Regions from separate parts of the Arthrobacter sp. AD-310 genome, predicted to be linked through region 1. Evidence: riboswitches for the same ligand, from Rfam matches in the RefSeq annotation. Region 1 holds a riboswitch; the other holds the start of a gene.

What was found. Region 1 has a riboswitch for glycine ahead of gcvP (aminomethyl-transferring glycine dehydrogenase). Riboswitches for the same ligand answer to the same signal wherever they lie in the genome.
Region 2: another riboswitch for glycine. It lies ahead of gcvP (aminomethyl-transferring glycine dehydrogenase); the one in region 1 lies ahead of gcvP (aminomethyl-transferring glycine dehydrogenase).

Annotation. Positions count from the first base shown of each region.
Region 1 is NZ_BAAHNO010000047.1:502-4,767, reverse strand. Features, by position in the region: gene gcvP (aminomethyl-transferring glycine dehydrogenase) at 1-1,485, opposite strand, end outside; glycine riboswitch at 1,642-1,743, opposite strand; glycine riboswitch at 2,008-2,106, shown strand; glycine riboswitch at 2,108-2,210, shown strand; gene ACYQ1Z_RS19790 (amino acid permease) at 2,261-3,823, shown strand; gene purU (formyltetrahydrofolate deformylase) at 3,820-4,266, shown strand, end outside.
Region 2 is NZ_BAAHNO010000008.1:20,934-25,199, reverse strand. Features, by position in the region: gene gcvP (aminomethyl-transferring glycine dehydrogenase) at 1-2,043, opposite strand, end outside; glycine riboswitch at 2,236-2,332, opposite strand; gene ACYQ1Z_RS04970 (TetR/AcrR family transcriptional regulator) at 2,475-3,011, opposite strand; gene ACYQ1Z_RS04965 (MFS transporter) at 3,096-4,266, shown strand, end outside.

The sequences.
Region 1 (4,266 bases):
GGTCCGGTCCAGCGCCAGGTCCCGGTCGGAGAGCTTGCGGATGTAGCGCAGCAACTGGGTCTCGGACCGGTGCGTGTTGAACACCGGGTGCTCCAGGTAGCCGGAGGTGCGCAGGGCGGATTCGGGCAGGTCGAAGCCCTTCGCGTCGCCTACCGGGCCGGCGCCAAAGGCGACGGCGACGGCGGACAGCGTTGCCGCCGTCGTCGTCTCATCAATGGAGACCCCCACGGTGTCGGCGTCGACGAAGCGCAGGTTGATGCCGCGGGCTTCCGCGGCGTTGATGACCTTGGCGGCCTTGCCCGGCACCCGCACGGTCAGGGTGTCGAAGAAGGAATCGGCGACCAGTTCGCGGCCCATCGCGGTGAGTGCGGTGGCCAGGACGCGTGCCTTGTGGTGGACGCCCTCGGCGATCGCCTTCAGGCCGTCCGGGCCGTGGTACACGGCGTAGAAGGAGGACACGATGGCCAGCAGCGCCTGGGCGGTGCAGATGTTTGAGGTGGCCTTCTCGCGGCGGATGTGCTGCTCGCGGGTTTGCAGGGCCAGGCGGTAGGCGGGGGCGCCGGCGTTGTCCTTGGAGACACCGACGATCCGGCCGGGAAGGGTGCGTTCCATACCTTTCTGGACGGCCATGTATGCGGCATGCGGGCCGCCGAAGAACAGCGGGACGCCGAAGCGCTGGGTGGAGCCGACGGCGATGTCGGCGCCCTGCTCGCCCGGCGGCGTGATGAGGGTAAGGGCCAGCAGGTCCGCGGCAACGGTGACCAGGGCGCCGCGGTCCTTGGCCTCAGCGATCACTCCGGACTGGTCCCAGACGCGTCCGGAAACACCGGGTTGCTGCAGCACGATGCCGTTGATGGCACCCTCGGGCAGGCCCTTGGACAGGTCGGCGACCTCCACTTCGAAGCCGAGCGCCTCGGCGCGGCCCTTCACGATGGCAATGGTCTGGGGCAGGCAGTCGGCGTCCAGGACCGTCTTGCCATCCTTCGCGGACTTGTCCTTGTTGGCCCGGCGCATCAGCAGCACGGCCTCGGCTACGGCAGTGGCTTCGTCCAGCAGGGAGGCGTTGGCCACCGGGAGGGCGGTGAGGTCCTGGACCATGGTCTGGAAGTTCAAAAGCGCCTCCAGCCGGCCCTGCGAAATCTCCGGCTGGTACGGGGTGTAGGCGGTGTACCAGGCGGGCGACTCAAGGATGTTCCGCCGGATCACGGCCGGGGTGACGGTGTCGTAGTAGCCCTGGCCGATCATCTGGACCGCGGTCTTGTTCTTGCCTGCGATCCGGCGCAGTTCGGCAAGGACCTCGACCTCGCTGAGGGCGTCGGAGAGGCGCAGCGCGGTTTCCTGCCGGATGGATGCGGGCACGGCCATGTCAACGAGGCCGTCCACGCTGTCGTAGCCGACGGCCTTGAGCATGGTGTCGACGTCGGCCTGCCGCCGGGCGCCGATATGGCGGTCAACAAAGGCTGTTGGGTGGGATTGAATCGTCATGAGGAACTCCGGGTCTTGGCCGGCCAGGGTGGCACGGCGTGGGATGGGTTCCTCCCCGCTCTGTATTGGACCTGAGAGATTCCGCGTGGCCTGCTGGTGGCAGGGGCCGCTTGCACCGTCGGTGAACCAGTAAAACCGGTTACTTTCCAGAGTTGCCTCGCCGTGACGGTACATGGGCCTGAGAGATTCCTGGGGAGGTTTTGCTCCTACGGCGCCTGCCCGGGTAATGGTCCGGGAGGGCTCTCCCGTCACAGCTCGAAAGGCTTATTCAAATGTGGGTGATTCGGCTCACAAGGTACAAGACTTTTCAACCAAAAAGCAAATCCGGGCCTTCGTGCGGCGGTGTGTCCGGGCCGGGCGATTTTGTGACACACGCGGCTTGACATGCCGGCGTGACGGGCAACACACTGATCCGGTGGCTGGCGCCGTTGCCGGCTGGCTCCACCGATTCGGAGCAGCCTCTGCGTGTCGATGGTCCTCCCGGGGACCGGGCCGGCCACCCCTCAACAATTGAAGAGCCTTTGACCTGCGGCGGGAGAGTCCTGCCCGGTACATTCAGCAGGCGCCGTAGGAGCAAACCCTCCCCAGGAAACTCTCAGGCACCCGTACCGCCGCGGAAAGGCAACTCTGGAAAGCAGCGAGGCACGGCCTGGCTCACCGACGGTGCAAGCATGTCCCGGCACAGGGCGTGCGGAATCTCTCAGGTCCAATACAGAGCGGGGAGGAACCGAATCCATGCGGCGCCACAGGTGCTGCTTGAACGATGGAGTTCCTCATGACGATTCACCCTCCTGCGTCCTCCGGCGGCCAGCCAGCCCGCGGCGCTGCCCCTGCCGCCTCCGGCCGGCCCAGCGAACCCCCGCACCTGGAGCGGCAGTTGAGCAACCGGCACATCCAGCTCATCGCCATTGGCGGGGCCATCGGCACCGGCCTGTTTATGGGCTCGGGGAAAACAATTTCCGCGGCCGGCCCGTCCGTGATCTTTGTCTACATGATCATCGGCTTCATGCTCTTTTTCGTCATGCGGGCCATGGGCGAACTGCTGCTGAGCAACCTGAACTACAAGTCCTTCAGCGACTTCGCGGCCGATCTCCTGGGGCCATGGGCCGGGTTCTTCACCGGCTGGACCTACTGGTTCTGCTGGGTCATCACCGGAATCGCGGACGTCATCGCCATTGCCGGCTACTCGCAGGAGCTCTGGCCGGGCCTTCCGTTGTGGATCCCCGGCCTTGCCACGGTAGCCATCCTGCTGCTGCTGAACCTCGCCACCGTGAAGGCCTTCGGCGAAACTGAATTCTGGTTCGCCCTGATCAAGATCGTCGCCATCGCAGCCCTGATCATCGTGGGCCTGGTCATGATCTTCACAGGTTTCCAGAGCGAGGCCGGGGCAGCCGGCTTCACCAACCTGTACAGCCACGGGGGCTGGTTCCCCAACGAATTCATGGGCTTCGTGGCCGGCTTCCAGATCGCCGTCTTCGCCTTCGTGGGCATCGAACTGGTGGGCACCACCGCCGCCGAGGCCAAGAACCCGGAGCGGAACCTGCCCAGGGCCATCAACGCCATCCCCATCCGCGTCCTGCTGTTCTACGTCGGGGCCCTAGTCATCCTCATGTCGGTCACCCCGTGGACCCAGTTCGCCGCGGGCCACAGCCCGTTTATTGGAATGTTCTCCCTGGCCGGACTCGGAGCGGCTGCCACGGTGGTCAACCTGGTGGTCCTCAGCTCCGCCATGTCCTCCGCCAACTCCGGCATCTATTCGACTTCCCGCATGGTCTTCGGCCTCGCCCAGGAGGGCGACGCCCCCGCCGTCTTCAGCCGCCTGTCCGCGAGGAAGGTGCCCAGCAACGCGCTGTTCCTCTCGTGCGTCCTGCTGCTCTCCGGCGTCGTTCTCATGTACGCGGGACAGGACGTGGGCAAGGCGTTCGAAATGGTCACCACCGTGTCCGCCGTCTGCTTCATCTTCGTCTGGTCCATCATCCTGGCCAGCTACATCGCGTTCCGGCGACGCCGCCCGCACCTGCATGCGGCGTCGAAGTTCAAGATGCCCGGCGGCATCCCTGCTGTATGGGCCGTGTTCGGGTTCTTCGGCTTCGTCCTCTGGGCGCTGACCACGCAGCCGGATACCCTTGCCGCCCTGCTGGTTACCCCTGTCTGGTTCCTCATCCTCGGAGTCGCCTGGGCTGTCCTGCGCCGCCGGCCCGCCCACCTCGCGCGCTTCGAGGTCTTCCGCGCAGAACTGCGGGCCGACCGGATTGCCGCCGATGGCAGGATCGCCGGCGGCAGCGCCGGCGATCCTGCAGGCGGTCCTGCGATCGAGAAGATGGAGGCGCGGAAGTGACCGTAGCGAAGACCCTCCCCGCACCCCGGCCGGCGGCGGGGGCCGGGGTGGACACCGAGTTCATCCTCACGTTCCACTGCCGCGACGCATTGGGGATAGTGCAGGCTGTAGCCGCCTTCCTCCTCAAGCAGGAGTGCTACATCGTCGACATCAAGCAGTTCGGGGACAAGGCCAGCGGCGAATTCTTCATGCGGGTCCACTTCAGTGCGGAGGAAGCATCCGACGGCGGCCTGTTGAGGGAGCGGTTCGGTCCCCTCGCCGGGGACTGGGGGATGCAGTGGCGGCTCGAGCCGCGCGGACGCCGCCGGAAAGTACTGGTGATGGTGTCCAAGTACGACCATTGCCTCCGGGACCTGCTGGCCCGGTCCCGCGACGGCGACCTGCCCGTGGAGATCGTCGCGGTGGTGTCCAACCACCCCGACAGCGCGGAACTGGCTGCCTGG
Region 2 (4,266 bases), on a different contig from region 1:
CGCCAGCCCGACCAGGGCGTTGAGGTTGGCGCCGTCGACGTAGACCTGCCCGCCGGCGGCGTGGACGGCGTCGCAGATCTCTGTCACGTCGCCGTCGTACACGCCGTGGGTGGACGGGTAGGTGATCATGATGCAGGACAAGGCGTCCTTGTGGGCCTCGATCTTGGCCTGCAGGTCGGCGTGGTCGATGGTTCCGTCAGGTGCCGTGGCGACCACCACGACCTTCATGCCGGCCAGGACCGCGGAGGCGGCGTTGGTGCCGTGCGCCGAGGCCGGGATCAGGCAGATGTTGCGCTGTTCGTCCCCGCGGGAATGGTGGTAGCCGCGGATCGCCAGCAGGCCGGCGAGTTCGCCCTGGGATCCGGCGTTGGGCTGGATGGACACCTGGTCGTAGCCGGTGATCTCGGTCAGGTCAGCTTCCAGCCCGGCGATCAGTTCGCGCCAGCCCTCGGTCTGGGAGTCAGGTGCGAACGGGTGGATGGACGCGAATTCCGGCCAGGAGATGGCTTCCATCTCGGCGGTGGCGTTCAGCTTCATGGTGCAGGAGCCCAGCGGGATCATGGTCCGGTCCAGCGCCAGGTCCCGGTCGGAGAGCTTGCGGATGTAGCGCAGCAGCTGGGTCTCGGACCGGTGCGTGCTGAAAACCGGGTGCTGGAGGTAGTCGGAAGACCGTTCGACACCGGCTTCCAGGGCAAACTTCCCTTCGCCGGTGACGGTGGCACCGAAGATGCCAGCGACCTCGGCGACGATGGCCGCCGTCGTGGTTTCATCCAGGGAAATGCCCACGGTGTCGGCATCCACGAAGCGCAGGTTGATGCCGCGGGCCTCGGCGTCGGCGAGGATGACGGCCGCACGGCCGGGGACGCGGACGGTCAGGGTGTCAAAGAAGCTGGTGTGCAGGACGTCAGCCCCGGCGGCGGCAAGGGAAGCTGCCAGCGTGCGGGCGTGGCCGTGGGCGGTTTCGGCAATCGCCTTCAGGCCGTCCGGGCCGTGGTACACGGCGTACATGGAGGCCACGATCGCCAGCAGCGCCTGCGCGGTGCAGATGTTGGACGTCGCCTTCTCGCGGCGGATGTGCTGTTCGCGGGTCTGCAGCGCGAGGCGGTAGGCGGGGACACCGGCGTCGTCCTTGGAAACGCCCACCAGGCGGCCGGGCAGCGAACGCTCCAGGCCCTTTCGGACGGCCATGTACGCGGCGTGCGGGCCGCCGAAGAACAGCGGGACGCCAAAGCGCTGGGCGGAGCCGACCGCAATGTCCGCGCCCTGCTCACCCGGCGGCGTGATCAGGGTCAGCGCCAGCAGGTCCGCGGCAACGGTGACCAGGGCGCCACGTTCCTTGGCCTCAGCGATCACTCCGGACTGGTCCCAGACGCGTCCGGAAACACCGGGTTGCTGCAGCACGATGCCGTTGATGTCGCCCTCGGGCAGGCCCTGGGACAGGTCGGCGACCTCCACCTCGAAACCGAGCGCCTCAGCGCGGCCCTTCACGATCGCGATGGTCTGCGGAAGCACATCGATGTCCAGGACGGTCTTGCCGTCGGCGGCCGGCTTGGCCTTGTTGGCGCGGCGCATCAGCAGCACGGCTTCGGCGACGGCGGTGGCTTCGTCCAGCAGCGACGCGTTGGCGATGGGCAGTCCCACCAGGTCCTGGACCATGGTCTGGAAGTTCAGCAGCGCCTCGAGCCGGCCCTGTGAAATCTCCGGCTGGTACGGGGTGTAGGCGGTGTACCAGGCCGGGGACTCAAGGATGTTGCGGCGGATCACCGGCGGGGTCACGGTGTCGTAGTAGCCCTGCCCGATCAACTGCACGGCGGTCTTGTTCTTCCCGGCAATGCGGCGCAGCTCGGCAAGGACCTCAACCTCGCTAAGGGCGTCGGAGAGCCGAAGCGCGGTCTCCTGCCGGATGACCTTGGGAACGGCGGTGTCAACCAGGGAGTCGACGGTGTCGTAGCCGACGGCCTTGAGCATGGCGCTGACGTCCGCTTGGCGGCGTGCGCCGATATGGCGGTCTACGAAGGTGGTGGAGGCTGAACTAACCGACACGAAGGAACTCCAGGTACTCAGGCGGCGCAGGGTACGCCGCAGCGATTCGGGTTCCTCCCCGCTCTGTATTGGACCTGAGAGTTTCCGCGTGCCGGCCGTGGGCCGGGCTCCGCTTGCACCGTCGGTGAGCACAACAGTCCGGGATTCCGTGGGGATTCACCGGGCGGACTGCCTGCTGCTTTCCAGAGGTGCCTCGCCGCGGCGGTACATGGGCCTGTGAGATTCCTGGGGAGGATTTGCTCCTACGGCGCCTGCTGTACTTCCGGCAGAACTCTCCCGCCGCAGATCAAAGGCTATTCACTTGGATTGCGCGGAAGCCGGCAACGGCTCCCACAGCGATTAATTGTCCTACGCCCCCGGCCACGTAGCAAATGGTCGCCGGGCAAATGGCAGGCAACTGGTCGCCGGGCCATTGGCAGGCCCATGCAGGGCTACCGGCGCAGCCGTTCCAGGGCGGCCAGCAGGTCGTCCACGTCGGAGCCTGCACCGCCGGCCTGCGCGGGGCCTACGGAGAGCATGGCGTTGAAGTACAGGCCGTCGCCCATGTAGAGCACAGCCTTCGCCAGTGCAGGCCCCACGTCAGCGGCAATTTCGTCCAGCCAGCGCTGCTGGATGGCGGCGAACCGGCGCCGGGTCTCCTCGTGCGCCACCTCCGCCAGCCTGGTGGCAGCAACGATCACCCTGTCCAGCGGGGTGCCGGCCCACACGGAGGTGCGGATGAAATACGCGGCCGCACCTTCGTCCGCCCGGGCCATGGCATCGGCGTCTGCTCCAGCAAGCTGGTCCAGGCGGTCCAGGAGCACCTGGATCAGGGCTTCCTTGTTGGGAAAGTGGTAGAGGAGGCCGCCTTTCGAAACCCCGGCTTTTGCCGCGACAGCGTCCAGGGTCGCCGCCCGCTCCCCCACGTCGATGAGGAGGGCTTCAAAGGCGTCGAGGACAGCTTCACGCGCTACAGGTTTTCGGGGCATGCCTTCCATCATGCCTTCCCGGGCGGGCGGGACTTCACCCCCGGAGCATTTATAACTGTACCGTCTGGACGGTATAGTTATTTCATGACCACTTCCCCTTCCCGCACCCGGCACCCGGTTTCCCCCGCTGGCGCCTCCGGCATCCGCGCCTCCCGTCGGGACTGGCTCGCCTTGGGATTGCTGATGTTTCCGGTCCTGCTGGTCGCCGTGGACAACACAGCCCTGACGTTCGCCCTGCCGGCCATCGCCCGCGCGCTGGATCCCTCGGGCGTCCAGCTCCTGTGGATCGTCGACGCATACCCGCTGGTGCTGGCCGGCCTGCTGGTTTCCATGGGCAGCCTCGGGGACCGCATCGGCCGGCGCCGCCTGCTGCTGATTGGCAGTTTCGGCTTCGCTGCACTGTCGGCAGCCGCGGCGTTCGCCCCCACCGCGGAGTGGCTGATCGCCGGGCGGGCGTCGCTGGGGTTCTTCGGCGCAATGCTGATGCCCTCCACGCTGTCCCTGATCCGCAACATCTTCCCGCAACCCAACCGCCGCCGCCTCGCGGTGGGCATCTGGGCCGCAGGCTTCTCCGGCGGCGCAGCCCTCGGCCCAATCTTCGGCGGCTGGCTGGTCGAGCACTACTGGTGGGGCGCCGTCTTCCTCGTCGCCGTTCCCCTGATGCTGCCGCTCATGGCCCTGGGGCCGGCACTGATTCCCGAGTCCAGGGATCCCTCCCCCGGCAAGGTTGACGTCCCAAGCGTCCTGCTCTCACTGCTGGTGATGGTCCCCCTGGTCTACGGCATCAAGGAAATGGCAACGGAGGGGCCATCCCCTGCCGGCATCGCCACCGCGGCGTTCAGTGTGGCGATGGGGGCGGTGTTTGTCCGGCGCCAGCTGAAGCTGGAGCATCCGCTGCTCGACATGTCCCTGTTCCGGAACAGTGTGTTCAGCATGGCCATCACCGCCAATGTCCTGGCCCTGTTCTCCTTCAACGGCTTCATCCTTTTCCTGGCGCAGCACCTGCAGCTCCTCGAGGGGATGACTCCGTCGGCAGCGGGGGTTGCGATGATCCCGGCGCTTGCCGCCACGGTCGTGTCGGGACTTGCGGTGGTGCCGCTGGTGCGGCGGGTCCGCCCGGGATTCGTGGTGGGCGCCGGGCTCGCATTCAGCGCTGCGGGCTACAGCCTGGTCGCGTTTGGAAACCACGACGGCGGCCCCTCACTGCTGCTGGCCGCCCTGCTGGTCCTGGCGCTGGGAGTGGGCACGGCGGAGA